4 regions of the Paenibacillus sp. sgz302164 genome follow, and region 1 is predicted to be linked to each of the others. Evidence: riboswitches for the same ligand, from Rfam matches in the RefSeq annotation. Region 1 holds a riboswitch; each other region holds the start of a gene.
What was found. Region 1 has a riboswitch for cyclic di-GMP ahead of AC0LWT_RS18035 (anti-repressor SinI family protein). Riboswitches for the same ligand answer to the same signal wherever they lie in the genome.

Region 1 (7,971 bases):
ATCAGGCGTAGTGGGAACCGCGGATGCCATCGGGGAGCGATTCTGGTATCAGATACGCAAGGTGGATCTCAAGATCGGCAAGCTGCCCGAAGCCTTCAAGGGTTGGAAAATCGTTCAATTCAGCGATACGCATTTCGGCTTTCATTACGATGGCGAATCGTTCCGCCGGGTCGTGCGGATGATCAACGATTTACAGCCTGACATTCTGTTTTTTACAGGTGATTTATTGGATCGTGGGTGGCTGGAAACGCCGTCGCCGTCGGTGCTGCCCTTGCTCCAGGAACTGCGCGCGCCGCGCGGCGGAAAGTGGGCTGTCCTCGGGAACCACGATTATGCAGCGAGGGATCAAGCCGTTCAGATGCTGCAAAACTCGAATTTTCGCGTGTTGATCAATGCGCACGGCTATATCGAAGAAAATGGGCAGCGCTTATGTATCGCAGGTGTGGATGAATATATGTTCGGCCACTTCGATATCGAGAAGACGCTGCAAGGGAAGTCGGAACAAGATTGCGTTTTGCTGCTGGCACATGAGCCTGATCTTGCGGATATTTGTTCCGGTTTCGGTGTGAACGCCCAATTCTCGGGACACTCGCATGGCGGCCAAATTCGCAAGCCGTTCTCCAAGCCATTTTTTACCCCGGAACTTGGACAAAAATATGTAGACGGATTGTACGCCATTGGAGACAGGCGGATGCCTTTATACGTGAACCGCGGGATCGGCACCAGCTTTTTACCGATCCGCATGTTTTGCAGACCGGAAATTACTATATTTCATATATCTTAATTCAACATTCTGGAAGGAAAGGTGCGTTGCAAGTGACATCGGAGAAAAAAAGAATCTATTTATCGGCTCCGCATATGAGCGGCCAGGAACAAACATACATAGCCCAAGCCTTCGAAACGAACTGGATTGCTCCGCTAGGACCGCATGTCGATGCTTTTGAGAGCGAGCTTGCCGCCTATGTCGGAATGAACGGCGCAGCTGCCGTAAGCTCTGGAACAGCGGCCATTCATCTTGCTTTGCGGTTGCTGGGCGTGGAGCAGGGCGACAAAGTGTTTTGCTCGAGCTTGACATTCGTAGCCAGCGCCAACCCGATTGTTTACCAGGGGGCCGTGCCCGTCTTTATCGATTCGGAGCCTGAGACCTGGAACATGTCGCCTGATGCATTGGAACGCGCGTTAGCGGATGCGGACCGTGAGGGAGAGCTGCCCAAGGCCATTATCGTGGTGAATTTATACGGACAAAGCGCGAAAATGGACGAGATCCTTGCATTATGCAATCGATACGATATTCCCGTGATCGAAGACGCAGCGGAGTCGCTAGGATCAACGTATAAAGGGCAAGCGAGCGGATCTTTCGGCAAGTACGGCATCTATTCCTTTAACGGGAACAAAATTATTACGACGTCCGGCGGAGGCATGCTTGTTTCCAATGATCTGGATGATTTGCAAAAAGCGCGTTTCTTGGCCACTCAAGCCAGGGATGCGGCCGCGCATTACCAGCATTCGGAGCTTGGCTTTAATTATCGCATGAGCAACGTATTGGCAGGGATTGGGCGCGCGCAATTGGGCGTACTGGATGAGCGGGTGAGTGCTCGAAGAGCCATTTTCGAAAAGTACCGGCAGGGCCTATCCGGCATCCCGGGCATACAATTTATGCCTGAATTGGAGAACACAAGGTCGAACCGATGGCTTACCGTGATCACCCTGGATGAGGAACAACATGGCGTAAGCGTCAAATCCATACTCGAAGCAATGACAGCAGAAAACATCGAAGCCCGTCCGGTTTGGAAACCGCTTCATCTGCAGCCTCTTTTTGGGGGAGCGGAATATTACCGGCATGCGGAGAACGAAAGTGTTTCCGAGAAATTGTTTAACACCGGCTTATGCTTGCCATCAGGATCCGGGATGATGGAAGAGGAGCAGACGAGAGTTATCGATTGCATGAAAAGCACATTACGGCACAAAGCGGCTGTCAGATAGCATGGAATATATTACATCGTTAAAAAAAGGAAGATCTTGATGATAGGAACTCGAGTACAGCAGCTTCGCAAGGAAAAGGGATTGTCTCTGTCCGAGCTGGCAGAGCGGGCCGGCGTGGCCAAATCATATATAAGCAATTTGGAACGTGATGTTCAAAAGAACCCGTCGATACAATTTCTCGAGAAAATCGCCTCCGTTCTGAAGGTGCCTGTAGACAGGTTTCTTGATCAAGAAGCTCCGGAAACGAATGTCGCAGAACTGGATCAGGAATGGTATCAGCTTATTAAAGAAGCTATGTCATCCGGTATTAACAAGCACCAGTTTAAAGAATTCCTTGAGTTTAACAAATGGCGTTTGACGAACCCCGGCGAGTGAACGGCGGCGCTGAGAGTCCGGCGGGCGAAGTTTGTTTTGTGCAACCCGCCGGACACCGGGGGTAGGCCTTCGAAATGCATCTCCTTAAATGGCAAATAGAAGTTTAACCGCTTTTATTTCTCCATTTTTGTGCAGATGCATTTTTTCTTTTCTGAAAATTGTATGCGGTTGGAAAATATAGCGATAGTCTGGGCAGGGGTACTTTGCTATAATATGCGTAAACATGGTGAATAAAGCAAAAAGGAAGATGATAAGTGTGATTGGTAAAAGGATTCAAAGATTACGGCTGGAAAAAAAACTCAGCTTATCTGAGCTTGCTGCCAAGGCTGAAGTCGCCAAATCTTATTTAAGCAATATGGAAAGAGATATTCAGAAAAATCCGTCCATTCAATTTTTGGAAAAAATTGCGGTTGCGCTTGACGTGCCGCTCGACTTGATCCTGCACGGAGAACAGCCGAAAGTGCAAGAAGAACTGGACAGCCAGTGGCAGGATTTGGTCAAAGAGGCGATGGATTCGGGAGTAACGAAGGAGCAGTTTCGCGAATTTTTGGAATTCAGCAAATGGAAGAAAAACCAGGAAAACAACAAGTGAGCATCCTACTAATTACTTATCTATTGCGGATACATTAGTATCATTTTCCTAAAAAATAATGACCTAGCAGTTTTTTTTCAAATTTTTTGGTGGAATTTAGGAGAAGGTCGTTGTATAATAGGCTTAGGTTGATGAGAAATGTTTCAGTCTTAGGCCTTGAGATCTATTCCGCAATTGGATAATTAATTATGGGAATACTTTGATACATGCGCCGTATGTGGGCACCTGGAGCATGTGGAGTTAGTGGTGCAACCGACCCAATCTATTAAACCGTTAATAGATGGTTTTTTGCAAACAAACTTCACATTGGAGGTAATAGTATGTCTAAAGTATTTGTGCAATTGGGTATGGAACGCAATCCCTTGGATTCAGACTGGGTAGAAATGATTCGCGAGGCTCGCAGCTTGGGGTTAACAATTGGTGAAGTGCAAGCTTATTTAGGGTCATTCGCACAGTTGGACAGAGGGTTAACCAAATATACGAACATCAACGCCGGGGCTGCCAATAATGACCTGTCCGGCAAAGTCGTTGTGTAATCATGCATTTGTTACCGGAGCGCACTGATCCTTTTCCTTGAGAAGGGTGGGGCGTTTTTTTGGTATTTGCTAAAATGGCATAAATCCATTAAGTTGGAAAAAGGCTGCATGCAGATGCGCCGGCGCAATGAAATCGTAAATTGGAGGAACGGAAATCATGTCCATTCTAGTAACTGGCGGAGCAGGTTATATTGGCAGCCATACCTGTGTCGAACTGCTTGACAAGGGTTATGAGATCGTCGTTGTCGACAATCTGATGAACAGCAAGCCGGAGGCGCTTGAGCGGGTCCGTGAGCTGACGGGGAAGGATTTTGCATTTTATCAATTGGATTTGCTCGACTTTGCGGGGCTGGAACAGGTGTTTCGCGAGCATTCGATCGAAGCGGTGATCCATTTTGCAGGGTTAAAGGCAGTGGGGGAATCGGTCTCTTTTCCTTTATCTTACTACCACAACAATATTACCGGCACATTAATTCTGTGCAATGTCATGCAAAAATACGATGTCCGCAAATTGGTGTTCAGCTCTTCGGCAACTGTCTACGGGGTGCCTGAGCAGGTGCCGATTCATGAACATTTTCCGCTCGACGCGACGAATCCATACGGTCAAACAAAGCTTATGATCGAGCGGATTTTGCAGGACTTGTACATCTCGGATCACAGCTGGAGCATATCGCTGCTGCGGTATTTTAATCCGGTCGGAGCGCACCCCAGCGGACGAATCGGGGAAGATCCGAACGGCGTGCCGAACAATCTGATGCCGTATGTGAGCCAAGTGGCTATCGGCAAACTGGAAAAGCTGCGGGTATACGGGAACGATTATCCGACCGTAGACGGAACCGGAGTCAGGGATTATATTCACGTCAGCGATCTGGCCAAAGGGCATTTAAAAGCATTGGAACAACTGCTGTCCAGGAGCGGGATCGAAGCGTATAATCTCGGTACCGGCCGGGGTTACAGCGTGCTTGAAATGGTCGAAGCCTTTCAAAAAGCTTCCGGAAAAGTAATATCGTACAGCATCGAGGAGCGCAGGCCGGGGGATGTGGCTACGTGCTATGCGGACACAACGAAAGCGCGCGAGCAATTAGGCTGGGTTGCCGAGAAAGGCGTTGAAGACATGTGCGCAGACGCCTGGCGCTGGCAATTCAACAACCCTAACGGATATGAAAAATAAACAGGCTGGTGTTGTTCCCTGACAGCAGCCGGACTTTGCCAAACTGCAGACAACTGCAGTTTTTTTGCGTTTCATGCGACGGCAGCCGGACTCAGGAAACCCTCAGGCAACGCTCATGGTTTATTAAGTCGGCGCTCAGGGGGGATTCAGGAAAGGGGCCTATACTTGGTCTTGTAAACAACAAAAACATTCGAAAAGGTGGAATAACAATATGAAAACTATTAGCAAAAAAATTCTCGCAGGTACGATTGCAGCATCTTTTGTTCTTGGAACAGGTTTTGTCGGAGCGCTACATAATCAGGCGTATGCCGGTACAGTGAGCGGCTCGACCGTTCAAAAATCGGACGGCTTCAAAGACCGCGGCGGCCGCCAAGGAGGTTTCTACGGAGGCAGCATCGTCAAGGAAGCGGCAGCTGTGCTGGGCGTAGACGAGAGCACGCTTCAGGCGTCGCTGAAAGAAGGCAAGACGCTGCTTGAAGTCGCGCAAGCGGCCGGCTTGACGGAGGACGATTTCCTGGCGAAGCTGGTTGCCGCCGAAACGACGGCGATCAACGAGAAGGTGACGGCCGGCAAGCTGACGCAAGAGCAGGCCGACAAGCTGATAACGGATCTTTCGACTCGTTTGAAACAGCAAATTGAGAACAAAGGCTTCGGCAACAAAGGCGAAGGATTCCGCGGCGGTGAGCAGGGCGGACGCGGCGGCTTCCAAGGCGGCAAGCTCGACGAAACGGCGGCAACCGTGCTGGGCGTAGACGTGAGCACGATCCAGGCATCGCTGAAAGAAGGCAAGACGCTACTGGAAATCGCGCAAGCGGCCGGCTTGACGGAGAATGATTTCCTGGCCAAGCTGACTGACGCTCAGAAAACGGCAATCGCTGCCCAAGTTACGGCAGGCACGATCACGCAAGCGGAAGCGGACAAAATCACCGCGGATCTTGCGACCCGCCTGAAACAGCATATCGAGAACGCAAGACCTGAAGGCGGACAAGAAAACGGAGGCGAGGGTCATCGTGGCGGCGGCTTCGGCGGCGGTTTCCTGGGGAACTCCGAGGCGCTGACGACGATTCTGGGCATCACGCAGGATGAGCTGAAAACCGAGCTGGATTCCGGCAAGACGATCGTTGAAATTGCAGCGGCCAAAGGAATTAGCGAAGACGACCTGATCAGCAAACTCAAAGACAGCTTGACCGATACGCTGAAAAAATTCGTTGAAGACAAGCACCAAAAACCGGAAGCGCCTGCCGCAGACGCAACGGACAGCACTTCCACGAACTAACATAGCGGAAAAAGGGGCTGCCCCTTTGCCTCGAAATATCACCTGAAGAAAGGACCTCATTCTCCACTTGATAGTGGAATTTGAGGTCCTTTTGCTCGATTTTTGGGCCGTTCCCATACTATGCGCACGCTTTTGGGGCAGCCTCTTTTTTCGCCGCGCGCAGTTTCCAGTGCGCGGTGTTACGCTGCATGACGGCGGTGGGTCGGCTGCATGTTGAGTTCGGGGAATGGAGGCACGGCCTCCTACTTCCCTCTCGTGCCCCCCTTGCTTGCCTGCCTCTCGCTTGCAAAGCCTGCAGATTTGCAGGAACAGTTCCGAGGCAAATACATCAAGGAGCATAAAGGTGTATTTTTCAGGCTGCTCAGAAATCTGCACGCCAGAGCCAGTCGCAAACTCGCCTGGCTGCACCAAGAAAACCTGCAAAAATACATGAATTTGCGCCCTTGATCGCTAGCTGCGAAGAATTCCTGCAATTGTGCAGGCTTTTCACCGAAAACATGGGCTCAGATTCACTTTCAGCAAAAATTCCTGCACTTTTGCAGGTTTTTCGCCCCAATTAGCCGATTTCACGGAAAAAACCTGCACTTTCGCAGGTTTTCTCCCTACCCAAGCTGCCTCATCCCCCTTATTGAGCACCGTTGCGACCCGTACAGGAGAGGTGGGGGTTGGGGAAGAACAGCTGCGCCCAACAATCAGATTTTGCAGGTTTTCAATGCGCCAAAGGGATGCGCCTCTCCAATGTATGTTTTCTCAGCAGCCAGATTTTTGAAGTTTTTTTACGTGCGGCTGGCGAAGCATCGTTTTGGCAACGCATTCTTCCGGGGCCTCCTTCTAACGATGCAATCCGCTTGACAGAAGTATACCGCCCCGGTCCCGGATTGGCGCTGACTCAGGCAGCTTCAGCGCCCCTGGCAGCTCAGGTGGCTTTGGGGCGCTGGCCCCGCCTCCGGCGGCTTCGGCATCTCCGGCGGCCTTTGCGGCTTCGGTAGCTCCGGTAGCTCAGGTGGCTTTGGTGCTGCAGGTGTCGGCGAGAAACCGTTGCAGCTTCAGCACTTCAATGCCGGCCAGCAAAACGATGCCTATGCCGTGCGTATCGTTGAGCAGCCAAGGCAGATCGTCCTTGTAGTAGCCGACGCTGTACGAGTAGCCCGATCCGCGGCATACTCCGTACACGTTGCCGTACTTATCGATCGAGATGCGGGCCAGCCCGTTCCAGCCTTTTTGAATGGCCGGCATGTATCGGTCCGCATCGTCAATCCAGCCGTGGCGTATTCCGCGGGCGTAGGCGTAGAGGAACATCGAGGTGCAGGATGTTTCCTCGTACGATTCCGGCTCGGTGAGCACCTGATGCCACAGGCCGCTGCGGCCTTGCAGGCGCAAAAAGCCTTCGCACAATTCATTGAAAAATTGAAGGAGCTCTTTGCGGCGGCTATGCTGCTCCGGCAGCACCTCCAGCAGTTCGGACAGCGAGAACAGCACCCAGCCGTTGCCGCGCCCCCAGGCGATTCTCGTCGGTTTGTCTATACCGAAATCGTAAACATGGGACATGATCTGCCGCTCGGGCATGAATAACCGCTTTTTGAACTGCACGAACTGATTGGCCGCATCATCCAAAAAGCCGATCTCGCCCGTCCGCTGATAACAGCGGCACAGGTAAGGCACGCTCATGTACAGATCGTCGCACCACAGCGTCGCGTTCGGAAAGTCGACATGACGCGGTTTGCGGTACAAGGCGCCGTCGGGCAGGCGCTCCTGCTTGCTGCCGATATAATCCGCTATCACGTCGGCGATCGCCTCCGCGCCTTGCAGCTCGCGCTCCTGCAGCGCCAGCAGCATCGTGGCTCCGAAGGAGCCGCAGTCGTCAAGGCTGTCGAGCGTCGCCAATGTGTTCAATACGCCTGAGGCGCCGTATTGTTCCTTGTCCCATTTGGCATAGCCGTACAGGCGGGTACACGTTTCAATGTGCTGATAAACGTACTGCCGCAGATCGTCGCGGTCCAGCAGCTTCCCTGTCTGCAGCATGCCGTAGAGGGTCACG
Region 2 (7,971 bases), on a different contig from region 1:
TCTGCTTCTGCTGTTCCATTGAACGATGGTATCAATTATAACCTTGCGAATTGTCCCTAATCTTATGCATAGCTTGCGCAAATAGATTGACACTAACTTGCTGCGACGAATCGCCAGCGCCGTGTTTGAATAAAAAAAGCCCGCGGTTATTGATGCACCGCAGACCGGATATCCATGACTTTTTTCAATTTGATGTCTTGTTTTTGTACGAAGTAGGCCTCGACCTGATTTTTCAAAATAAAGGCCCGCAGCGCATTCGTTTTATTTTCCGGAATTTCAACGTATCGGACTCCGTAATAAAAAAAGCCTGCACCCAAAGCCTCTCTTCGGACGATTTCGGTTACGCAAGATATGGAAAAACCGAGCAGAAGTTCGATTTCGAGCTGCGCGTTATTTTCCAGACTCATATTTTTATCCGCGTTCATATTGTTTTCAATCACAAATCCTACGCCGCTCAAGCTGATATTTTTGACGCTAAGGCTGATCGGATGCTCGAAACTTTGCTTGTTTCTCTTATTCTTGTCATGCAAACTGTGCAGCAAACCGCCCTGAACGACATCGATTCGCGGGTGCTCCCTCTTCTCCGTAAACTTCTTCCGGTTATCGGGCGGATTAATCACGATGATCGAACCCTCGTCTTTGGCCACGACCGACGTCTCAAAAACGAATAGCCCCGATTTGGAATAAACCGTAATCTTGACCTTGTCCCCAAGTCGGAAAACATCATATTGAGGTAGCTCGATTTCAATAATGTCGCCAAGCACGTACGTTACTATTCCCGTCGCTACAAAATCGCTTTTATCCAGCACCGCTTTGCTGTCAATCAAAATTTCCGCGTCGTTGCCTTCCTTGCTTCCGTAGATTTTGACCAAATCCATCTTTCTCTCCCTATCCGACAGCTTCATGGCATATCCTCCTGTTCTCTACAAACAGATTAGGCTATAAATAAAAAAATAGACTGTCCCTTCCTGTCGGGGCAACCTATTTACCTAAATCAAACAAGCTTGATTTCCGGTAACCAGGCTGTCATGGTTCTTGTAGAACTTTAGACCCTCGGCTTTGCGTCCTTGTCTTTCGGCAAGTTTGCCCTTATCAAATCTGATCTCGTTATGTATGCGATTATACCTATCAGTAGGTTAAAAGACCTAAAATTTTAATTCTAGTATACCTAGTTTAGCCGTCGGATTCAACCGTTTTCGCAGGCAGCTTGATTTCAGAGCGGCGAGTCCCTACAATGAAACTCATATATCCACAAATTTTCAACTTATCCACACACTTGTCCACAGAATGTTAACAACGAATGCTTGTTCGACTTCTATTCACATGTGGATAACATTTTTTAAGCGAGGTGTCCCCTGTGGATGAACATATATATTGGATGCGGGAAGCGATCCATGAAGCTTTGAAAGCCGAAACGATCCGTGAAGTTCCAATCGGCGCTATTGTCGTGCGTGACGGTGAAATTATAGGCCGCGGCTACAACCTGCGCGAAACGTCCCTGGATCCGACCGCTCATGCCGAGATGATCGCGATCCGCCAGGCCAGCGAGCATTTGCAGGCGTGGCGTCTGCTGGACTGCAAGCTCTACGTCACGCTGGAGCCGTGTCCGATGTGCGCGGGAGCCATCGTTCAATCGCGCATTCCGCAAGTGATCTATGGTACCGCAGATCCCAAAGCAGGGTGCGCCGGCACGCTGATGAACCTGCTGCAGGAAGAACGTTTCAATCACCGCGTCGACGTAATCAGCGGCGTGCTGCAGGAAGAATGCGCAGCGCTGCTGACCCAGTTCTTCCGCAAGCTTCGGAACAAGGTTTAGAAGTCTGTTCGATCCGAACCTAGATTCCTAGACCGGCAAGCTGGCAAGGCAAGAGCACGGTTGCATGACGAAAAACTCCGTGTTAAAATAGTCTTTGCTATGCGCCCGTAGCTCAGCAGGATAGAGCGACAGTTTCCTAAACTGTGCGTCGCGGGTTCGAATCCCGCCGTGGCGCGTATAACCCTGCTTTAATCGGGTAGAATCAAACGCAATTTATGCGAACTTCTTACGGTAATAAACGTAGGAAGTTTTTTTATTTATGGACTTATGAGCTGGCTTATTTCGAAGCACAGGTTAACAACGCGCTGGCGCGCATACTCCTCAGTCAGAAAACAGCCACCTTCATACGGCAAAAGCCGCGATTAGTGCATGCAGTTCCGTTGGCGCAGACTGAATGCGGACATACGTTTTCAAATCGATCGGAATCTCAAAGCCGCCTGAGGACGTACGCACGTATGTCCCATCTTCGCGCAACTTTACGCGTGATATCGTAACGATTTCGTCTTCCGGTTCGAGAATCAACGCTACATTCTCTATTAGTAGATACGCATTCCAATCAAAAACTAACATTTCATTAGCAACGTCATCCCGATGTTTCATTCGTACCGTTATCTTGCGAATAGCCATCACCTCCTTTCCGGTCAGGACGCTCGCGTGTAAACTGAGGTTCCGTATGTGAAATGAAATTTATAATATCATTTTGAGTTATTATCTTAAATTGATATTAACCCAATTTGTTAATAACGTCAAGCGTTGTTATTGTGGTAGAATGGAAATTAATAGGAGCGTGGTTTTCGTTGATTCGTTTTAAGCTTTCGGAGATGTTAGATAAACGTGGGATGACCATGTACCAAATAAGCAAACAGACTGGCATTCGACCGAATACTTTGAGCCAGTGGGTTAACAATGAAAAATTACGTGAGGAAGACAAACACGTTAAAGCAGTTAGTGTTGAGGTTCTTAATCTATTATGTAAAACATTAGACTGCACTCCTGCTGAGCTGTTCGAGTACATAGCAGACAACGATCAAAAGACCAAGAAACCATAATAGGGGCAGTGGTAGCCGTTTACGTGCAGACTGAATCGGAATAATCCAATGCGCCTCTGACTTGCAACCCCCTTTACATGCGTTATCGCATATGATATAATGAAACCGTTAGGAGGTGATGTAAATGCTTACCCTTCTGACGGCGATAATCCAGCTATTGGTTGCTCTCGTCAATCTCTACATAGTGCTGGAAAATCACCGAAAAGAAAAAGACTCCAAGCGTCGGAAGCGCTCGAAGTCTCGTAAGTAAATCACCGGAGAGGTTTAAAACCTCTCCCCCTAACAATCATTATACGCGAAAGGAGCCGTGTACTCAATGGCTTACGTCACTTTCGTAATTTCAATTATCACGCTCGCTATATCGCTATATACGTTAATAATCGTACGGAAACAGAGGTAACCGTCATGAACCCCCTTGATCATATTATGGGTGTCCAGGAGGCCGCGGAAATATGGGGATTATCGCCGGGTACCATCAAAAACTATTGCGCAGAAGGGCGCGTTAAAGCGGTTCAAATCGGTAAAACGTGGATACTTGATAAGAACCAACCGAATCCTGCCCAACCGAACCATCCGAAAAATTGGCGTAAAAAAGACAGCGGCCGACCGGAATAAATAACGCAAAGAACTTCTTACCGTTTAGCCGTGGTAGGTTTTCTGTTTTATTTGAGCGAATCTAGCTGTTAAGTTAGCGTGTTTGTTACTTGAGCAAAGGAACGAATAGGCGTGGTATTGATAAGCCGCAAACAATTCTGCTGCATCTGACTAGGAACACGAAAAAAACCTGCAAAAGTACATCCTTTTGCTCGTAGATACGCTGGCTTTGAAACATTCCTGCAAAAGTGCAGGTTTTTCATCGAATACATCAGCTCAGACCCATTTTCACCGGAAATTCCTGCACTTTCGCAGGCTTTTCCCGAAAACGAGCCATATTCGCAAAAAAAGCCTGCACTTTTGCAGGTTTTGCGCGCTACCACCCCCGCTTCACGAACGACTGGGCCTTTTGCATACGCAAGCTTTTCGTCGTATAAGCATTGCTTTTATCGACCGGGCTGCGTTATGATAATAGGCATGTGAGCATCGCCGCACGTTCAAGTTTAACCGCTTCCATTTAACAAAGGGATGACGACCTCGGGTTGGTTTTCCCTTTGTTTGTTTTGTGAAGCAGCGCTTTTGCAACCAAGAAAGGAGATGCATCCTTTTATGTCTGTCCCGAGTACCCGAACTTCTTATCGCATTCCTTTATTCTGCGCAGTCACGCTCCTGTTCTGGATGTCCATGTATACGAGCGTGCCGATTATTGCGCCGTATGTTGAATATTTAGGCGGCTCGCATCAGCTTGCAGGCTGGATCGTCGGGATGTACGGCATTTCCCAAATGCTGCTGCGCATCCCGGTAGGCGTCATGTCGGACCGGTTTCACAAGCGGAAACTGTTCATTACGTTCGGGCTGCTTTTTACCGCGTTAAGCGGGCTCGGTCTTTGGATCACCCGCGATTTCACCTGGATGATTGTGCTCCGCGCTCTGGCCGGCGCCGCTGCGGCGACGTGGGTTGATTTTACGGTCCTGTTTACCAGCTACTATAAACATGAAGAATCCACCAAAGCGATCGGGACGATCAGCTTTTACAACTCGCTAGGCCAAATGCTGGGCATTCTGATGGCCGGCTGGGCGACGGATTCGCTCGGCTGGGAATCGGCCTTTATGATGGGAACCGTGCTCGGCGCCGTCGGATTGCTCGGCTCTTTCTTTCTCGTAGAACGCATCGAGGAAGATGCGCCGAAGATTACGATGCGCGGCATTGCCGGCGTCGCGGCGGACCGCACGCTGCTCTTTGTTTCGCTGCTGGCCATTTTATCCCAAGTGCTGACGTTTGCGACTGTGTTCGGCTTTACTCCCGTCTATGCGACCAGCCTGGGAGCGGGGAAATTCGAAATGGCGCTGCTCACTTTCTTTTCGACACTGCCTGTAGCCATTGCCTCATTGTTCGGAGGGCGGCGCTGGGCGGCCAAATTCGGGGAGAAACGGGTCGTAGTCTGGGGCTTTGTGCTGATGGGGCTGTTTACGCTCACCATCCCGTTCTCCCAGCAGCTGTGGGTGCTCATCGTGACGCAAGCTTTGGCCGGCTTCGGCAGAGGGCTTTCTTTTACCGTGTTGATGGCGCTTAGCATTAAGCATATGCCGTCCGACAAGCGGGCGACAGCGATGGGCTTTTTCCAGGCGATCTACGGGCTGGGCATGTTCGTAGGCCCCGTGCTGATGGGGATCATCGGCGATTGGTTCCACTTGGGCCAGGGGTTCCTCTTTCTGGGTGTGCTCGGCATTATAAGCGCCTGCCTGTCGCAGCTATTCATTCGAGCGGGTCAACAGGACCGCCCCTCTATATCCGGCGGCAAAAGCACCGCTAACTCTTGAAAGAGCGAGTCATTCGGATTCGCTCTTTTTTTATTTGGGAGTGCAGGGTTCCGGAGCGCCATCTTCGTCTATGTAAGCGGAGAGGAGGAGGAGAATATTCAGGATGACACATTAGTTAAGCGTACATTGGACGGCGATGAGTCCGCTTTTCGCGAGCTTGTGACGACTTACCGCCGCTATCTGTTTCAAACGATCTATGCGATCGTCCGCCATCCGAAGGACACCGAGGATTTGACGCAAGATGTGTGGACCCGGATTTATTTCTCCCTCCCCACTTACCAAATGAAGGGCTTTAAAACCTGGATCACGCGCATCGCCGTCAATCGGGCCATAGATTTCAAGCGCTCCGCCCAGCGCAAAAGAGAAGAAATGACGGCGGAGATCGAAGAAGCGGCGCCGCTTTCGCCATACGACCCGAACCGTTCCTTGGAGCAGGAAGTCATGACGAAAGAAACCGTTCAACTGATCCGGTCCAAAATGGATCAAATCCCGGTCAATTATCAGGATGTGCTTATGGCCTATTATTTGCACAATCAATCTTATCAGGATATTGCCGCCGCACAGGGTGTAACGATTAAAACGGTAGAATCCAAGCTGTATCGGGCTAAGCAGTGGCTCCGCAAAAACTGGAAGGAGGAGGATTTCAGTTGAAGCATTACGATAAGCAGGAATGGGAACTGTATGTGGCGCAGCGCACGTCTCCGTCCGAAACTTCCACGATGGAGCTTCATTTGTATCAATGCGACCAATGTTTGTCCGTTTATGTGAAGTGCTTGGAGGATGACCCGCAAAGCCTGCCCTTGCCGCAAACGAATACGGAAGATTACGTTGACGCCGTTCTTAACCGTACAGTGCGCCTCATGCGCTCTCAACGCTCCTGGTACCGCTCCACATGGTTTCACTACGGCCTTGCCGCGGCGGCTACGCTCATCCTGGTCGCTACAGGATTTTTCCAGGGATTGTTTCAAGAGGTGGGTTCCCTTAGCAAAAATGACTACAAGACGCAGAAATCCTCTTTTCAAAAGGATGCGCCTATCTCCGACCGGCTTGTCCATCGGACGCTTACCTGGCTGGATCATATTCAAACCCCTCAAGACAAAGGAGGTCGATGACCGATGAACACGAATCCCCGAAGCGGCGTTTTGGCTTTCATCCTGTCATTTTGTTTGCCTGGCGTCGGTCACTTGTATATGCAGCGCCCTATCCGCGGATCGCTTTACACAGGCGGCTTTTTCGGACTGGCCTTGCTGATCTTTATCCTCGCTGTCGGTCATGGCGGAAGAGACGCAGAATCATTCGCCCTGCTCCTCACTTTCATCGCCGCATTGATCTGGATCGCCAATGTAATCGATATGGTCGTGTTCCTGGTTGGAAAACCGGCTCCCCCTTATCCGTACCACCCGGGTATGATGCCCGGACAAGAGCAAACTTACTGGAACGATGATCCTTATGTAAGGGCCTGGCAGCAGCGTGAAAAAAGCAAAATCATTATGATGTCCTTCATCCCCGGGCTGGGCCACTATCAGTTGGGGCTGATGCAGCGGGGTTTGACCGCGATGCTTTCCTTTTTCGGAGGCGCGATGCTTGTCGTTTTTCTCGCAGTCATTACGAATAACCCCGGGTTTATGGCGTTCATTTTCATTCTGCCGGTTATTTTCTTCTACTCCATGTTCGATGCTTTAAAACAGCTGGAACGCAAGCACGCGGGGTTGGATCCGATCGATCAAAGCCTGTTTGAGGACATGTACCATAACGACGTCTACAGCCGTAAAAACAGAACGCTTGCCTCGATTATCGCGGTCTTTCCGGGTGCCGCGCATTTATATTTAGCGATGCCCAAAAGAGGCTTGCAGCTCATGGCCATCTTCCTGTTCTCGATCTATGTGTTCGATGTTTTGAGGTTGTCTTTGTTCTTCTTTTTGATCCCGCTTCTGTGGTTCTATAGCTTCTTTGACGCTTTGCAGCAGATGACCAGATACGAGAACGGCACGCTAACCGATAAGCCGATTATCGAAAACTGGACTTTGTATCAGCGTCCAATCGGGGTCGTCCTTTTGCTGATCGGCTGCTATTACATGATCAACGAAGGCGCCGCTCCGTTCTTCGACCGCTTATTCCCTAATTCCGATTACAATTACTGGTTCACCCAGTTCGCGCAAACCGCAATCGTAGCCGTTATTCTGATAGGAGCCGGAGTTCGCTTGCTGATGAATCAAAAATCAAAAAATAACGAAGACAAAAAGAACCCCTAGGGGTTCTTTTCTGTCGGTGTTAGTTGATTTCTTTCTAAACCGTGTTACTTGTAAAACCTTTGGAAAATCTGCTTATAAAACACCTCAAGTGTCTTTGGCACATCCCCTCCAGCCTGCTTATAACAGGTATGAAAGTCCTCCAGGCAACGGTCGTTCGCTGAAATCCTCCAACGGAACCACACCTCTCTGTTCACCGACATTTATAGTTTGTCCGCCTTCCGCTTTTTTAAACATTTTGTAAAGAAAAAAAATTAACCGCGGTGCCCCGAGCCCTCAGAATGCTGTTTAGCCCCGGAATGATTGCGGTTTTTCACCTTTTTGGAGCCCGAAAGCGGCTCAGGAGCATCGTTATTGTCATTTCTGGCTTGTGGGCTTCCGTCGGTGTAGCTTTCTCCCGCAGGATAGTTTCTAGGTATGGACATCGCCTGGCACCCCTCTA
Region 3 (7,971 bases), on a different contig from region 1:
ATCCATCATCGTATTGCTGAATCCTTCCATCTGCCATTGGTTGTCCAGCGGCACGTTCTCCCCGGGCAGCCGGTAATAGCGCAAAAAGGGATTCGCATAATCGGCGTTCTTGATGCTCTCCAGGTTGAAATTCACGATGATGTACCCATCCTTCAAAAAGATCGGCGAATGATCGTCCAGCCCGCCATGCGTTCTCCCGTACTCCGCGATGTTCGTGCCCACTGCTACCACATAAGGCGCCGCCGGCAAGCTGTACTCGCCATACCAGTGCTGGATCGAAGCCAACGCCCGCTGCGGATCTACCGAACCGGGCACGCCGGTTTTCGGTCCGATCATCGTCCGCGTCAGCCATGGCGATGTGAACCATGCGTACGCATTGCCGACCCAGGACTTGCGCTTAGCCCGTACAAAAAGTCGCTGACCCCATAGTTGCCCGCCACATACGCAGCCGTATCAGTGAGCTCTTCGCCCGGTACATTACGCATCGTGTCGTTCAGCAGCACATGCCGCTGCTGCTTGTCGTCCGCGGAGCCAATTTTTACAAAATACCTCACCGGTTTCTCTGAGTAGGCGTGGTAGTATAAATCCACCGGAATGCGCCCCGTTCCATCCTTGTTCACAAAATAAAAGGTCGGCGTGATCCGAATTCCATCCCGGCGCCCGAACATGTTCCCCTTCGTCTTCAAATCGAATTTAAAATGATACCCGGTCTTGATCGACACGGTATGGTCATAGCCCGGAAACGGGTGGCTTCCCGGGTGAATCGGCAGCACGTACGGATAGCTGTTGCCCCGCGGGCTTCCGTCGATATCGTTCGTGCCGGTCCAGTACGAAACGCCTGTCGGCGAGATGCCGTCGCTCGTGCGGAACACGTACTGCCAATCATAGTCGCCGATATCCGTGATATGAAAATCGTACAGCCTCCCGATCACCTCCACCGGGATCGTGTTCGTGGCCACATGGTTCGGCCAATCGAAATTGGCGCTCGTTTGTGTCGTAAAGCCCGTAGGCGCATTGATGGCAATCGACCGGAAATGAACCGTATAGAAGCCTTCGTCGATCCACGTCGGCATGATGAACGTCATGTCCGGCTGATTCACCGGAATGTCGACCCAGGTGCCGGCCGTGATGTACGCCGACTTGTCCGCATTCCAGACGTCGAACTCGAAGCGGACTTGCTTGTTGGCGGTGTACTTGGCGTAATCGCCGTAACCGCCCGTGACCCCGTACCCGCCAAAACCGGGGTACGCGTCATGCTGGCCGGTCGTCGGCACGAACACCGTAAACGGCCGATCCAAAATGACCGCCGCCCGCCCTGCGGTGGGCACGACTTTTTCGTTGTGCGCCTGATCGTCGGTCACAGACGGTACATGACCACCGGTGTATGCACCGTCACCGGGTTGATGCCGTCGATCGGATACGTTTTATCCGATCCGCCTTTGATATTCCCCGGGATCAGCGGGTAATAGATCGTGCCGGTCGTCGGCTGGTCCGCCCGGTTGACGAGCGAATTGCTGACGACGTAGCCATTGCCGTACAGCACATCGCGGCCGATTTGCATCGGCTGCGGGATCGTTCCCGGCGTCTGTCCCTGATCGGGGTGCCGGGCATTTTCCATAATCGTAACGCCGTTAAATACGACCAGGTCGTTGTTCACCTGGTTGCGGCCCACGGCGTTCTCCGCCGCCGATTGAAACTCCGGCGGCGTACCTCCGGGTGGCGGGCCACCGCCTGTCCCCAGATTGACCCCGCTGCAAGTAGCGGGGAGAACATGAGCCTTTACATCATCGTTATTATCCGATTGCAGCGTTGGCGCCGTATAACCATGAGGGTCCAACTGAACCGTATCATCGGGATAGCCGCCGAGCGCATAATTCGTGATCGTGGACTTCTCTAATCCGTAGACTTCTAAATTGTCGATCTGCCAGTAACTATATGGCCGTTTGACGATCATAGTTTGGTTTACGGTTTCCTTCATAGGGGCCGGTGGCACCCCTTCCCCGCCGCCCTCCGTCCAGACGTATGTTTTGGTAACTTCAACCGCATACGATACTTCGCCGGTCATATTCGCGAATTGATTTTGAAATAAATACTCCAGCCCCAATACGTTCGCATAGAGGCTTTCTGAAGTCGGGATGCCTTTTAGCACATCGAATCTCTCCGCATCCCGCATATCCGCGCGCAGCACGCCGCTGGCCGCAGGGTTCATGACGGCGTCCTGATTAATCGTTCCTTTGGCCGGGGGGCCGATTTGCCGGGTGCACCTGGGTGGAGACCCGCAGCTGCTGGATACCGTCACCGATGCGGTACCCGTTTGATTGATGCCTGCCGCTGGATCGACATAGCGCGCTGTGATCGTAGCGCTGCCGGCCGAGCTTGCCGTGACCAATCCGCTTGAGTTCACGGAAGCTGCTGCCGGATTCGAGCTTGACCATGTCGTGTTCGGGCTGCTGGAAACATTTTGAGTCGTCCCGTCCGGTTTTGTTAAAGTCGCCGTCAATTGTTTGGTTGCGTTCATACCGGGACTTAAGCAGCCTGCAGGAACGTTTACCGTTAGACCGGCTGCCGCCGGTCGGTATTCGGCAACAATGGTGGTACCGCCGATATTCATCGTTATATTTCGGTTTGTTAAGTGAGCATCCCCTATCACTTGCGGAAACTTGATGTCGCTCGGATCCATCGTGGGGTAAATATATGATTTTGAAATCGGGACCGTTTGTCCATTGTGATCATAAACAGGAGGAAGGTTGTAAGTCACACTTTCCAAATAACGGTACACATTTTCGGTCTTCACTATATCAATGAGCGTTCTCGTGGTTCCGTCTGCTGAAACCAGATATCTTTCTACGGTTAAAGGTTCATAAGGCGTATACGATGCAGGTATATCATAATAATCATCAAGATCATCCGGGTGGGCCCATGGTTCCGCACGTTTAATTTCTTGAAGTGTATAAAAAGGTCCACGCCTTGTGCTCCCGTCGGACGCATTGAACGATTCCATGATTGCGCTGAAATAGATGGGTTGCCCCGGCTGCAGGACAGAGTCAAAGCTGTCAAAAAAATCCCGATCGACCGTAGCTCCGTCAAATTTAAAGGTAGTTCTTACCGGTTCGCCAGGGATTGGCGTATTCGGAAATTGAGTTATATTCGCCGCATTGTTATAAACTACAGTACCGGTTAGATCCATCGGCTTGCAATTGCCACTTGAACATGCCGGAGCACTATGAATCATCCACCCGACAATTCGGTACCGAATACCGGTTGTGGCAGCAGTTGAAGTAATGTCAATTGTTACATCATGTGAACTTTCCTCCAAATAAATTGACACTGGGTAGGCATACGTCCACAAAGATGGCAAAAGCACTAGTAACAGTGCCGTAAGAAATACAATTGATGTATTTTTTTGTAGTTCTTTTCATAGGTTATTTGCCTTCTACTCTGCATGATAGGTTTTATAAGCAAAGAATGCAGCATCAGATGTTATTTTCTTTTCTGCAAGTTGCGAAGCAAAATTTTCTGACGCAATGGCCACATCTGTATAACCAATATACCACACGTCTTTTTCAATATTTTTCGGCCCCCATATATCGACAAACAAATTTTTGTTTTCATCAAAACTGGTTACTCTAAACCGAAACATACTTCGTACCCAATGCTTATTATCGCCGAAAAAAACGATAGAAGGTTCTGGTGTCACAGTGCCTTCAATTCGAATGTGATTTTGCTTCACCCACTCGACATACTTTTGGGCATCACCACTGACGTGCTTCGGAATATTAACGGTTTGTACGAAAGCATCCACCCAGTTTTGGTCTATTGTCTCGTAATCCACATTCAGTATCTGATTGCCAAACTGTGATACGAGTTTAACCCATCGATCGACTGTATCCCTAGAGTAATATCTGGAATCATGGATGATTTCCTTTGCAGTAAAACGGGTCAAATCCGTCTGAAACGGATGTTTATGTTCGTACATTTCATTGGGAATATCCTGTAGGATGTAAGGGAAATCACCGCTATTCGACGGCAGATTTGTTGTGCGAATCGCGCGTCCCCAAGGATCTTTGGGGGCATTCGTGGATTGCTCCGCACTGGCAACGGCTTTTTCATCGACGGCCAGCGAATGACCTCCCTTAACAGTCAAAATGCGTTCAATTGTCGTTACCGCCTGAGCCCGTGTCGTCGGTTGGTCTTCCCCGAGCGTACCCCTATCATCTAGATCGGTAATCAGACCGGCTTTGGTCGCTAGATACATCCACTTCGTGTCATCAATGTTCTTGTCGGCGGTTGCGGCCCTAACAGCCGTTCTGGCCATTTCTTGACGCGTCATCGGCGTGTTCCAATCCCCGCTCGTAAAATCGCTCCGCTTATAAATCCCCGCGTTGGTCGCCGCGTTAACGTAAGGCAAGTACCAGTCATTACCTTCGGTTACCCCTGAGATTGGAATATGAAGCGCGGTATCGACCAGTTTGATAAACTCGGCGCGCGTCACTTTTGCATTCGGTTTGAAGGAGTGGTCCTGGTATCCGTCGACATATCCTTTTTGTACCGCGCCGGCGATGGTCGTCTCCGCCCAATGCCCTTTTGTGTCGCTGAAGCTGCCTGTAGAAGCCGTACCGGTGGCATTTGTTGTTTTCGTGCCTGGCGTAGCGGCGGTTGAATCAGCTTTGACATCCGGAATTGAACTTCCCAGTAGTGCAACAACTGCCAGTGATGTAATCAAATGGGCTCTCATTTTTATGCCTCCATAGTAAAAAAATTACTTTTCCCAAAATAAAAAACCAACTGCCTTTGGCGGCCCGGCTGCCGTTTCCCCGAGGGAAGTCTAGCGACTTGTACCCCGTAGAAGTAGGCCCGTGGCTTTGCGTCCCTGTCTTTCGAACAGGTTTGCCTTTTCAATTCCACTTGGTTCTTAGGTATTTAAAACTATAAAAATAGTACATTAGATTTAATATGAGTTCCATATTAACCCATAAACTAACATATTTCCACAAAAAAAATTATACCTTGCGCTCAACGCGTTTGTTTTACACCCCCCGCTAATTAGCTTTACAGCTTTTAGGTGATCGCTACCTTCAAAAAAAGATTCATCGACACGCCCAAAATAAAAAGCCACCCCCATCGTCGTAAGATGGTACGCAGCTTTTCGGTCTGGCGTGCTAGAACCGGCGGCACATCTGCCTAGCAACACAAAGAAAACCTGCAAAAGTGCAGGTTTTTGCTCGTTGATAGGCTGGCAATGAAACAATTCCTGCAAATGTGCAGGCTTTTCATCGAACACGTGGACCTCAGGCTCGTTTAAGCGAAAATTCCTGTATAATCGCAGGCTTTTCGCCAAAACGAGCCACTTTCATGGAAAAATCCTGCACTTTTGCAGGTTTTCGGGCTGCCTGTGCCTATGCCGATGCTGTGCCTACGCCTATGCCGTGCCAATGCCAACACCCAGCCGCTTCATGAATGACCGCGCCCCAAATCAGCTCCCCCCTGGCTGCCCCAGCAAACGCCACCCAAACCGCGCAGCTTCCAGCGCGCGGCGTTGCACCGCATGACGGCAGCCGGCCGACCATTCCACAATCTCCCGGAATCACTTGTTTCCGGGAAAAGGCACCATAACGGCCTTCAGCCATGTCACGGCCATCAGCATGTCCCCGAGCGGGTTCATATGTACGCCGTCGGTAGTCGAATCTTTGCCTGTTTCACTCGCGATAAAATCGATAAACGCTTGATGCGTGGGCACCAGGATCGCGTCGAACTGTCCGGCGAGCCGGTTGACGATGTCCACGTAAGGGCGCAGCAGCACGTTTCCCGTCGCATCCGGGTACTCCTTGATCACCGTAGGCTGCATGAGGATCGGGCGGCAGCCGGGTATTTGCTTCGTTTGTTCCAGCAAGTGACGGTATACCGCTTCGAATTTGTCGGGGTACACCTGCTCCTCATCCGGTGAGTCCAATTGCCGCCACACGTCGTTGATGCCGATCGAAACCGATACCCACTGCGGCCGGTGATCGAGCACATCGAGCGTCCAGCGTTTTTCCAGGTCGGTCACGCGGTTGCCGGAAACGCCTTCATTTATGATTTTCAGCGAAAGATTCGGGTACGCCGCCGTCAAGTAATCGTGAATCAGGCGAACATAGCCCGACCCGAGCTTCAGGGGATCTTTTTTTCTTCCTTTGTCAGTGATGCTGTCGCCGATAAACACGATCTTGTCCTTGGCTTTAAACGGCACGGTAACGCCTCCTCATGTTGCCGCCGGCAAACGGGCGGCTTTTTACCCCCTCATCCTACGCCGGGTTGTCTGCCAAGTCAATGCGGCCGGCGGCCGAAGGTAGCATCGACCTATATATCGGATACAATCCCCCCCACAGCATGAAAGCGGTTAATTGTAAGCTGAAAATGGCAATATCCGCGATAAAAGCCAGCGAAAATAAAGGAGCGTGCCGCATTGCAAATCCAGCCCTATATGACGCCTTACAAATTGGGCGCGCCGGTTCTTGCCGGCTCCGGTAAACCCGGCCATTTCGATGAACGAGCCGTGGATTGTCCCTTCGTTTTTCAGCATAACGATATGTTTTACATGATGTATGTCGGATTCGACGGCATCGGCTACCAGACGGCTTTGGCCGTCAGCAAAAACCTGCTCGACTGGGAGCATCTGAGCGTCATTTTACAGCGCAACGAGCATGGGGCCTGGGATTCCGTCAATATAGCCGGGACGTGGATTTTGAAAGAGAATCGCATCGATGCCCCTCCCGTTCTGAAAAAATGGAACGACAAATACTGGCTCGTCTACCACGCCTATCCCGAAACCGGGTACGAAGAGGGCTCGGCGAAAATCGGAATTGCCTGGACGGAGGACGAGCGGCTGCTGGAGTGGCACAAATGCCCGGATCCGATTTTGACCCCCGAGGAAGGCGCAGATTGGGAAAAAGGCGGGCTCTATAAAGAATGTCTGATTGAGCATGAGGGCACATTTTATTTGTTCTATAACGCCAAAAACAAAAATAAAGGCAGATGGATCGAACAGACGGGAGTCGCCTTCTCCCGGGACTTGCAGCAATGGCAAAGATACGAGCGCAATCCTGTACTGCCCGTGACTCCGGACGAATGGGACTGCGGCTTCGCCAGCGATCCGTGCGTGCTGCACGACCCCGACCGCGGCCTGTGGGTCATGTATTACTTCGGCTACAATTACAAGCAGGCGCAGGAAGGCATTGCTCTTTCCGGCGATTTGCTGCATTGGGACAAATACCCCGAACCGATTATCCGGGTCGGAGAAGAGGGCAGCATTGACTCCATTTTTGCCCATAAGCCGTCCGTCATCACGCACCAAGGCGTGCTTTATCATTTTTACTGCTCCTGCCGGCCGTACCGGGAGAGCGATCCGACCAAAAACTACGGCAAAGAGTTCAGGACAATCAGCGTCGCCGCTTCACAGCCGATTTTCGGCACATCATCGTGATTGTAAAGGAGACCGGAACCGATGCAAGTGGATGAAATGTATGTGGAAAGCAAGCGCTGCCCGCTCGGAGTCGGCGTCGGCCGCCCGGCTTTCGGCTGGAGCTTCCCGCCGGCGGCCGAACGCCTGCAAATGCAAAGCGCTTACCGGATCATCGTAACGGACAGCGCAGGCGGCAGCGTATGGGACAGCGGCAAACGCTTAAGCAGAAACAACGTGCACATCGTCTACGACGGCGCTCCCCTCCAATCCCGAAACCGCTACTATTGGAGGATTCAGGTTTGGGACAGCGGCGGCCGAATGACCGAAAGCCCCGTATCCTGGTGGGAAATGGGGCTGCTCGGCCAGGGCGATTGGTCGGCCCGATGGATCGGCGGGCGCAGCAGCGCGCCGCAGGCAAACGCGCAGGCTCCGCTCCCATTGTTCAGGCGCGAATTCCGCGTACACAAGCCGGTGGCGAGGGCCAGAGCCTATATATGCGGTTTGGGGCAGTACGAACTGCGGCTGAACGGGCA
Region 4 (7,971 bases), on a different contig from region 1:
ATAGTTTCCTGATCAGCCACACTCTTCGGTTCGCCAAAAGAGCGATCTCTGGAAATTGCTCAGTCTCGCTGGTTTTAAACAAATCTGCCCGTCCCTCGGTTAATGATGCATCGTTAGTCTAAGACTTTATTTTCCTGGTCTACATCTTTATTTTCTTAGTCTACAACTTTATTTTTCAGTCTAATACTTTATTTTCTTTCTACACCTGCGCGATTTTTCGCCGTCCGAATGAGCGCAGAGCAGAACTCGCCGGACCGGTGCACGATGGTTCACATTCCAGCCGTTCGTTAACTGGAGTTGCTGCTGTAAAAACTGCAAATGTGCAGGTTTTTTCGGCGAAAACCGCCAGTTTTGGAGAAAAACCTGCAAATGTGCAGGAATTATCCGCTCTGAGAGGGCTCAACCCGCAACGGTGGCGGAAAAAACTGCAGATTTGCAGGAATTACACGTGGGCAGCATATTTAGCAGCAAAAAGATGCACTTTTGCAGGTTTTCTCCGCACATTGCCAATGATGCTCGAACTCTGACAGCCGAGTCTTCCTTTTTAGCTCCGATGCATCGATTTTCATCCTCTTGTCCACGGGGATGCCTCACGTTCCGCCCCGCTCCCGCGAGTCTGCAAAAAAATCCCGCGACGACCTGTCCAGGAAGCTGCATGCGGCAGCTTTTGGCGCAAATCGACGGGGATTTTTTATTTTAGCCACCACCAAATCAGCAAACCCCACACCAGCGCCGACAGCAGCACGCTCCACAAGCAGCCTTTGGCAAAGCTCAGCTTGGATTTGTGCTCCGTTTCCCGATTCGGATTATTCGGCATATTCGACGAGCTCCAACGGCAGGCCATCCGGATCTGCAAAGAACGTGAATTTGTTTCCCGTAATCGGATCGATGCGGACCGGTTCTACTGAAATGCCTTTGCTTTCAAGCTCTTCGACGCTCTGGGCCATGTCGGCTACGGCGAATGCAAGATGTCTGAGTCCGCGCGCTTCCGGGCGGTTGACGCGTTCCGGCGGATCGGGAAAAGAAAACAGTTCGATCTGCCCGTCATCACCGATCTGCAAATCGAGCTTGTAAGACTTTCTCTCCTCACGATAAGATTCGTGAATGATCTTGAGCCCAAGCAGCTCGACATAAAAACGTTTCGATGTTTCATAATTCGAGCAAATGACCGCTACATGATGAATTCGCTGCAAATTCACGTCCTATCCCTCCGTTTTCTCTATTTATCTACACCTATCTCCTATTATCATAACGTCAGCGCATTCACCTGCGCAATAACATCACTGAAAAAAGCCGCTCTCCGGGATTTCCCCTTCCTGCGGCTGCAAGTTAATTCTTAACCGTCATTTCTCATCGTGGCGATAATTTGCTCCAGCACCTCGTTCGCGTTTTCGTAAGGAACTTGGCACGTCCCCGCCACATGATGCCCGCCACCGCCGTTTTTGAGCATGAGCGTGCCTATATTCGTTTGCGAAGTGCGGTTGACGATGCTGTGCCCGCAGGCGATTACGCAGTTTTGTTTGTTGCGCCCGTCGACGACCCAGATTGAAATATTTTGCTCCGGATAGAGCGCATAGACCATGAAGCGGTTGCCTGGATAAATCGTTTCCACGTCTCTGAGATCCGTTACGATGACATTGCCCTCCGTACGCGTGTACTTGCCGAGCATTTCGCGGTATAAAGCATCAAGCTCAAAATAACGGTTAACCCGCTCTTTGACATCAGGCAGTTCCATGATTTCATGGACAGACATCGTTGCGCAGTGCTCCACGAGGTCCTCCATCAACTGGTAGTTGCTGATCCGGTAATCGCGGTAGCGTCCGAGCCCGGTGCGGGCATCCATAATGAACGAAAGAAGATCCCAGCCCTGCGGCTTCAAAATATCCTCTTGGCTGAACTGGGCGGAATCCGCTTTGTCCACGCCTTTCATAATATCGTCGATATTGCCGAAAACGGCTTTGCCCCCGTAGTAGTCGTATACGACTCTGGCCGCGCTCGGCGCGATCCGCGTCTCTCCCTCGAACTCGACCCTCTTCCCCATCCGCTCCAACTCGCTGGAATGATGATCGAACCAAAGGCCGCAACCCGGCACATAAGGAACGTTCGCCAAAATATCGTTAGACGTCACTTCGATCAGGCCGTCCTGCACATCTTTGGGATGTACGAATTTCATTTCGTCTACCATGTTCAATTTTTTGAACAGCATCGCGCAAACAAGCCCGTCAAAATCCGAACGAGTGATCAACCTCATGTTATGTATCCTCCAATTAGTCCTGCAGAACTACTTTATTTTCCATCTATTATAGCGTCACTGTCAACAAGTGACAACGATTTTTGACAAATCCAACAAATCTTTAGAATGCCCCGCAGGCAAAAGAAAAGAACGGTAAGCCTAAACAGGCTGAACCGTCCTCATTTTGAATGTTAGACATTGGAATAGTCTGGAAAGGAACGCTTCCACTTGAGATAACGGCGGAAATTTTACGGAAAGCTTTACTTCGCCCTTCCAGTAAAAGATCAAAATGCTGCTGCTCCGGCCGTGAAACATTTCTATATCCCAGCAAGTTTCTTTCAGCGCGTATTCTTCACGGTTAATCATCAACTTCGGTCCATCCGAGGATGGTACCAGACGGGCAACATGGTTACCACACAGCGAAGTAATTACTTCTTCTTCATTTTGCATCCATTCAGGCTGCATGCTGCTGGATCCTCCCTTTGTTTTATTGTTTCATAAGCAAAACCCCACCTACGTCTGAAAAGGAGGGGGGAACTGTTATCGTCGCCCTGACTTTCGGCTGCTGGCTGGCATCGTGTCCCCTGACGAACAAGGAAGCCCCTGTAGCTTTGCGTCGCTGGCTTTCGCCAGGTTTGCCATTATCGAGCCATATCGAAAGCTGTCAAATCATCGCTTTTTACTACTATCAAGGATAAGGTATGTTTTGGCGAATTCGAATACTCTGTTATACCTATTTTACAATATTATATTAGGTAATTAGAACCATTTTTCAAAGTTGTTCTTTTTTAGACACATTCCCGACCCGGTGAAAGCGCTGAGATCCGCGCGTATAAAACAAATTTCCGCCTATTGTCACGACAGCCATAACGAGGAACAATACGTGCCCTCCGTAATAAACCAGCAGCAATCCGCCCACCCACGGCCCTATAAAATGGCCCAAATTCGTAAACGTCTGCGCGCCGAAATACGTTCCTTTCATATGCTCGGGAGCCAGCTTATCGATTAGCAGGCTGGCGGCGGGATAGTTCAAAATTTCCCCCATCGTAAAAACGACCATGGAGACGACCAGAAGAAAAGTCGTATGCGACAAGGCAAAGCCGACATCTCCGAGCGCGAACATGACGTTGCCAACCGTTACCGCCATAAGCGGGCTGTATTTTTCCGCCCAGCGGGTCAGCGGAATCTGCATCGCGATCACCGCTATCGCGTTCACGCTCATGAGCAGCGCGAACATTTGCACGCCGTCGGCGAAGCTTTTTTGCATATACTGGGACAGCGTCACCATCACCTGCGAATAGCCGATTGCTCCGATAATCCCGCCGATCGTGTAGTATCTGAAAGAAATGTCGCTGCGGATAACGGTCCAGGCCGAGGCGAAAGTCACCGGGGCTTTCTTCTCCCCTTCAATTTGCTTGATGCCGAAAACCGACAGCAGCACGCACAAAGTCACCAGGTAAATAAAATAAACGATGCCCGTAAGAAGAAAAGGCAGCGAACCGTCCAGCGTCGCGAAATACGCCCCCAGCAAAGGACCCACGGCTACGCCGACGTTAATCGCCATGTAGCGCATGGAAAAAACTTTGAACCTTTTGTCCGGTTCCGTGAGGTCGGCCATTAAAGCCTGCGATACGGGCTCATAAAAGGAGCGGCATAAGCCGTTGACCATGTTCAGCAGCATGAACAGCAGCGGCAGCTTGACGAAGGCAAAGCCCGTAAAGACGACGGCCCAGCCCAAAAGCGCCGCAAGCATAATCACTCTGCGCCCGAATCTGTCGGAAAGCGCGCCTCCGATGAACCCCCCCGCCGTCCCCGCCAGTGAACCCATGCCGATGACGACGCCGATCGCCACCTCGCTCATGGAAGTATGCTTGGCCAAATATATCGCCAAAAACGGCAGGCTCATCGAAGACGCCGCCCGGGCCATGACGGTTCCAAGAATCAAAGTATGTACAATAGGATGATAAGATGCAAAGAAACTTCGCAGCCGATTCATGGAAGATGACTCCTGTTCTCACAATTATTAACCACAGGTCAACAAACCCTAAAATCCTATTATACACAAAATTAGCAATCGTGCATCTCTTTTATATGAAAAAAACCTTCCCCATTTTCATAGGAAAAGTGTACTTACGCCGCCGAAAACCGGACGGTCCCGCATATGCAGATGCACCAAAGTAACTCCCGACTAACTAGCGTTGCACTATTTTCATCTTCATAGGTTCCGCCGCCCAGCGTCATGGAGGGGCTTTTGCAGGGATGTTTCGCTGCAAGCGTATCTGCGGCTGCCCAGAAACCCGCACACCGGAGTCCGTCGCATAATCTCGCCCGGGTGCGCGAAGAAAACCTGCAAAAGTACATCTTTTGCCCGGTTGATACGCTGACCGCGAAATATTCCTGCAAATGTGCAGGCTTTTCGCCGTGAACATGGGCTCAGATTCATTTTCGTCGAAAATTCCTGCACAATCGCAGGCTTTTCGCCAAAATGAACCCGTTGCATAGAAAAAACCTGCACTTTCGCAGGTTTTCTCCCTGGCAAGCCGCCTCCCCCCCAATTCAGTAGCGCTCCCCCTTGCAGAAGAGGCGTGGGTTGGGGAAGAGCGGCTGTCGCACCTCGCGCAGCTCCCAGCGCGAGGTGTTGCGCTGCATGTCGGCGGTCCGTCGACCAAATGCTCCCCTCGGTTCCCCCTAACCCATCACTTTATCGACAATCCGACTATTGCAGGTTTCCACGCGTTCACGTTTTCTACGCGCTAATAGGGATGCGCCTCTCCAATGTACGTTTTTCTCATTAGCCTGACTTTTGCACATTTTCTCCGCGTCGGCTGTCGGATGCACTGCCTAATCAGGCTAGTTTTACGGCAGTCTCTCCAGCTTCGCAAGAGGCTTTGTCGTCACCGGACAGTCCCGGCCGATGCCGGCTTCAACTCGAACCGCAACCTGAACCGCAGCTGGAGCCCGACGAACAGCCGGATGAACTGCAGCTGCTGGAGCTGCAGCCGCTTGAGCCGCTGCCGCTATCACTGGAGCAGCTTGTCGAACCGCCGCAGCCGGAGGCCGAGCAGTTGCTTTGCCGGCGGGCGGACTCCTCTTCCGCGGGCAGCACGGCGTTCATGCCGCTGCTGTAATTCGCCGCATCGGCTATGGAGAAAAAAACCATCGCCGCCGCGACATGCAGCATGCTGCCTGAAACCGCCGAAGATCGGGACCAGCCCGTATCTTCGAAGGAACGGCTGTCGGCGGAGCGTTCCGCCTCGGCGACAGCCTGCTTGACCAGGAAGCGGATCGCGTCCGCGATTTCCGGGTCCTGGTCCGCTTTGCCGGTATCGAACCAAAGCGCAGCGATCTCTTCCTCGCTGCGGGAACGCAGCAGGTCCGTCCGTTCCCGGTCCAGCGGATACCGGAAAAAGCCGTTCCAGCATGCCGCACTGCTCGGAGCAAATTCGAACAAATGCGCGTACACCCAGTCGAACCAGGCTCGTTCTCCCGGCATTTCCCTCGGCTCCCGCTCGGGGGAATGATGGATGACCCCGCCGGCGAACTGCTCGCCGAACCGTTGGTACTCTCTTGTAAACATCAGCATTTCGTGCCATATGTCATCAATTTCACTGCTGAACATCGGCGTTCGCTGCAAAATTAAATTCATCAAAAAAAATCGTTTCAACTCAAACCATTTGCAGGCAAATTCATCATCGCTCATTTGCGGATATTCGGATTGTACCCGATATTTGATCCGTTCCGTAAAATCGAACGTAAGCGAGCTCTCCAGCCTTCTTACCGCGTTCTGCAAGGGAACGCCGCTTAATAGTCCTAATTGCTGAGGCAGCTCCGAAGCGTCGAAGCGCTTTTTGGCGGGCCGGCTGCGTTTGTACGACGGCGCTTTTTTTCCGGATTTTCCAAATAAAAATCGAAACACTGGCATCCCTCCCTGTTACCAATATAACACATAATTGTTAGCTGGATAACAACGCCGACAATATCAATTGGAAAACGATTCATAGGTTGCCTATAATATAAGAAACAGCCTGCTGCATAGGCTCTTCCGCAGCAAACTTGAGGGAGGAATCGTATGAAAATAGCCGTTACCGGCGGAACCGGTTTTATCGGAGGCCGCTTGATTCGTCATTGGCAGCAGCAAGGCCACGAAGTGCTCAACATATCCCGTTCTGCGGGTTCTCATGCGGATTCCCCTGCTTCCGGGCAGCAGGTTCAAACAGTTACCTGGGAGCAGCTGCGGAGCCGGCCGGGCGATTTGGGCGGCTTCGACGCCATCGTCAACCTCGCCGGCGCTTCGATCAACCAGCGCTGGACCGCCGCGGCCAAGCACACGATTGTCGAGTCGCGGCTGAAGGCGGCGGCGCAAGTCGCCGACTGGGTCGCAAGCATGAGCGTGAAGCCCAAGGTCGTCGTCAACGCTTCCAGCGTAGCCATCTACGGCACATCCGAAAGCGATACTTACGACGAGCGGAGCCCGCATCGTCTTGTCGATTATCTCTCGAACGTCGTGGAGCAATGGGAAGGGGCGGCGGATCAAATTCAAGGAATGCGGCTCGTGAAAATCCGGGTAGGGCTCGTCCTGGACCGCAAAGAAGGCGCTTTGCCGCCAATGGCGCTCCCCTACAAGTTCGGCGTGGGCGGCAAAATCGGAAGCGGCAGGCAGTGGATATCCTGGATTCATATCGAAGATATGATCAGGCTGATCGACTTCTGCATCCGGCACGAGGAGATCAGCGGCCCTGTCAATGCTACGGCTCCGAATCCGGTGACGAACGAACAATTCGGACGCGTACTGGCGCGGTCGATGCACCGGCCGAACTTTGTTCCTCTGCCCGCTTTCGCTTTAAAGCTGCTATTCGGCGAACTGTCGGAGCTTTTGCTGAAAGGGCAGAAGGTGCTGCCGCGGGCGCTGCTTGAACACGGATTCGTCTTCACTTATCCGACGATCGACGAGGCGCTGGCAGACGTTGCCGGGCGGGGTTGATTCCATCGGCAGCCGGCTTCATGAAAAAAACAGGCAGCCCGGCGATGCCCGGCTGCCTGCTTTACGTTATTATTTTGCCAGCAAGTTGTCCGATACTTTAATAAGCTGCAGCTGTGTCGGCACACCTGTCATCGTCAGGCTGCCCTTATCATCGTAGCTGATGCCAAAGTCGTTATCGTTGACGATGGCGATCGTATTGGCATCAACGACCGTTAAGCCTTCGATTTTTTCGTACGGATAGCCGAGCTTGGCGATGTCGACGACAAGCTCTTTGCCGACCGGCTGAATGCCCTTATCCTTCAATTGCTGTACGCTCAAGCTCTCCAGATTTTTGCTCTCATCCGTACCGAGCAAATTCGTCGCTTTGGAGAAATCCGATTTATAGATGCGCTTCAACTGCACTTCCGCTCCGGAGTTTTTGTCGCGCTCGTCGACAAGCAGAACATTTTCGGACAAAGCGGAAAGATCGCTGATCACCACATCTTTTTGCTTCACGTTCGTGAACATCCCGGCCTGCTCGGCCACATAGACGTACTCTCCGGTTACCTGCTTGGAAGCCAGATCCAGCTTCAAAATGCGCAGGTTGCGGGAAGCCTCGCCGGTCTTTTTGTCCGGGTTCGCCATCGGACTTTGAATCGACGTATAGAGCGATTTGCCGTCAGGCGAAATCGTAACGCCTTCGAAACCGCGATTCGAGATTCTCTTGCCGTATACTTCGGGCAAAATATCATAGATCGCTGTCTGCGCACCGGCAGCA

Region 2: another riboswitch for cyclic di-GMP. It lies ahead of AC0LWT_RS36565 (PilZ domain-containing protein); the one in region 1 lies ahead of AC0LWT_RS18035 (anti-repressor SinI family protein).
Region 3: another riboswitch for cyclic di-GMP. It lies ahead of AC0LWT_RS05300 (S-layer homology domain-containing protein); the one in region 1 lies ahead of AC0LWT_RS18035 (anti-repressor SinI family protein).
Region 4: another riboswitch for cyclic di-GMP. It lies ahead of AC0LWT_RS01730 (hypothetical protein); the one in region 1 lies ahead of AC0LWT_RS18035 (anti-repressor SinI family protein).

What each region holds. Positions count from the first base shown of each region.
Region 1 covers NZ_JBVYOL010000010.1:111,221-119,191, reverse strand. The annotation lists gene AC0LWT_RS18055 (metallophosphoesterase) at 1-784, shown strand, start outside; gene AC0LWT_RS18050 (DegT/DnrJ/EryC1/StrS family aminotransferase) at 859-1,983, shown strand; gene AC0LWT_RS18045 (helix-turn-helix domain-containing protein) at 2,023-2,358, shown strand; gene AC0LWT_RS18040 (helix-turn-helix domain-containing protein) at 2,615-2,950, shown strand; cyclic di-GMP riboswitch class II at 3,134-3,217, shown strand; gene AC0LWT_RS18035 (anti-repressor SinI family protein) at 3,271-3,486, shown strand; gene galE (UDP-glucose 4-epimerase GalE) at 3,644-4,657, shown strand; gene AC0LWT_RS18025 (hypothetical protein) at 4,869-5,933, shown strand; gene AC0LWT_RS18020 (glycoside hydrolase family 88/105 protein) at 6,933-7,971, opposite strand, start outside.
Region 2 covers NZ_JBVYOL010000042.1:8,399-16,369, reverse strand. The annotation lists gene AC0LWT_RS36565 (PilZ domain-containing protein) at 147-905, opposite strand; cyclic di-GMP riboswitch class I at 1,011-1,098, opposite strand; gene tadA (tRNA adenosine(34) deaminase TadA) at 1,358-1,816, shown strand; tRNA gene AC0LWT_RS36555 (tRNA-Arg) at 1,918-1,992, shown strand; gene AC0LWT_RS36550 (hypothetical protein) at 2,159-2,443, opposite strand; gene AC0LWT_RS36545 (helix-turn-helix domain-containing protein) at 2,614-2,865, shown strand; gene AC0LWT_RS36540 (helix-turn-helix domain-containing protein) at 3,271-3,480, shown strand; gene AC0LWT_RS36535 (MFS transporter) at 4,069-5,280, shown strand; gene AC0LWT_RS36530 (RNA polymerase sigma factor) at 5,407-5,931, shown strand; gene AC0LWT_RS36525 (hypothetical protein) at 5,928-6,392, shown strand; gene AC0LWT_RS36520 (hypothetical protein) at 6,396-7,532, shown strand; gene AC0LWT_RS36515 (small acid-soluble spore protein P) at 7,784-7,954, opposite strand; gene AC0LWT_RS36510 (hypothetical protein) at 7,969-7,971, opposite strand, start outside.
Region 3 covers NZ_JBVYOL010000002.1:404,449-412,419, reverse strand. The annotation lists gene AC0LWT_RS05315 (hypothetical protein) at 1-336, opposite strand, end outside; gene AC0LWT_RS05310 (hypothetical protein) at 345-1,361, opposite strand; gene AC0LWT_RS05305 (DUF5704 domain-containing protein) at 1,358-3,187, opposite strand; gene AC0LWT_RS05300 (S-layer homology domain-containing protein) at 3,434-4,735, opposite strand; cyclic di-GMP riboswitch class I at 4,791-4,902, opposite strand; gene AC0LWT_RS05295 (SGNH/GDSL hydrolase family protein) at 5,585-6,226, opposite strand; gene AC0LWT_RS05290 (glycoside hydrolase family protein) at 6,443-7,459, shown strand; gene AC0LWT_RS05285 (family 78 glycoside hydrolase catalytic domain) at 7,481-7,971, shown strand, end outside.
Region 4 covers NZ_JBVYOL010000001.1:394,716-402,686, forward strand. The annotation lists gene AC0LWT_RS01715 (hypothetical protein) at 692-817, opposite strand; gene gloA2 (SMU1112c/YaeR family gloxylase I-like metalloprotein) at 807-1,199, opposite strand; gene AC0LWT_RS01725 (DHH family phosphoesterase) at 1,337-2,251, opposite strand; gene AC0LWT_RS01730 (hypothetical protein) at 2,393-2,698, opposite strand; cyclic di-GMP riboswitch class I at 2,791-2,883, opposite strand; gene AC0LWT_RS01735 (MDR family MFS transporter) at 3,006-4,229, opposite strand; gene AC0LWT_RS01740 (glycine-rich domain-containing protein) at 5,157-6,149, opposite strand; gene AC0LWT_RS01745 (TIGR01777 family oxidoreductase) at 6,303-7,214, shown strand; gene AC0LWT_RS01750 (esterase-like activity of phytase family protein) at 7,284-7,971, opposite strand, start outside.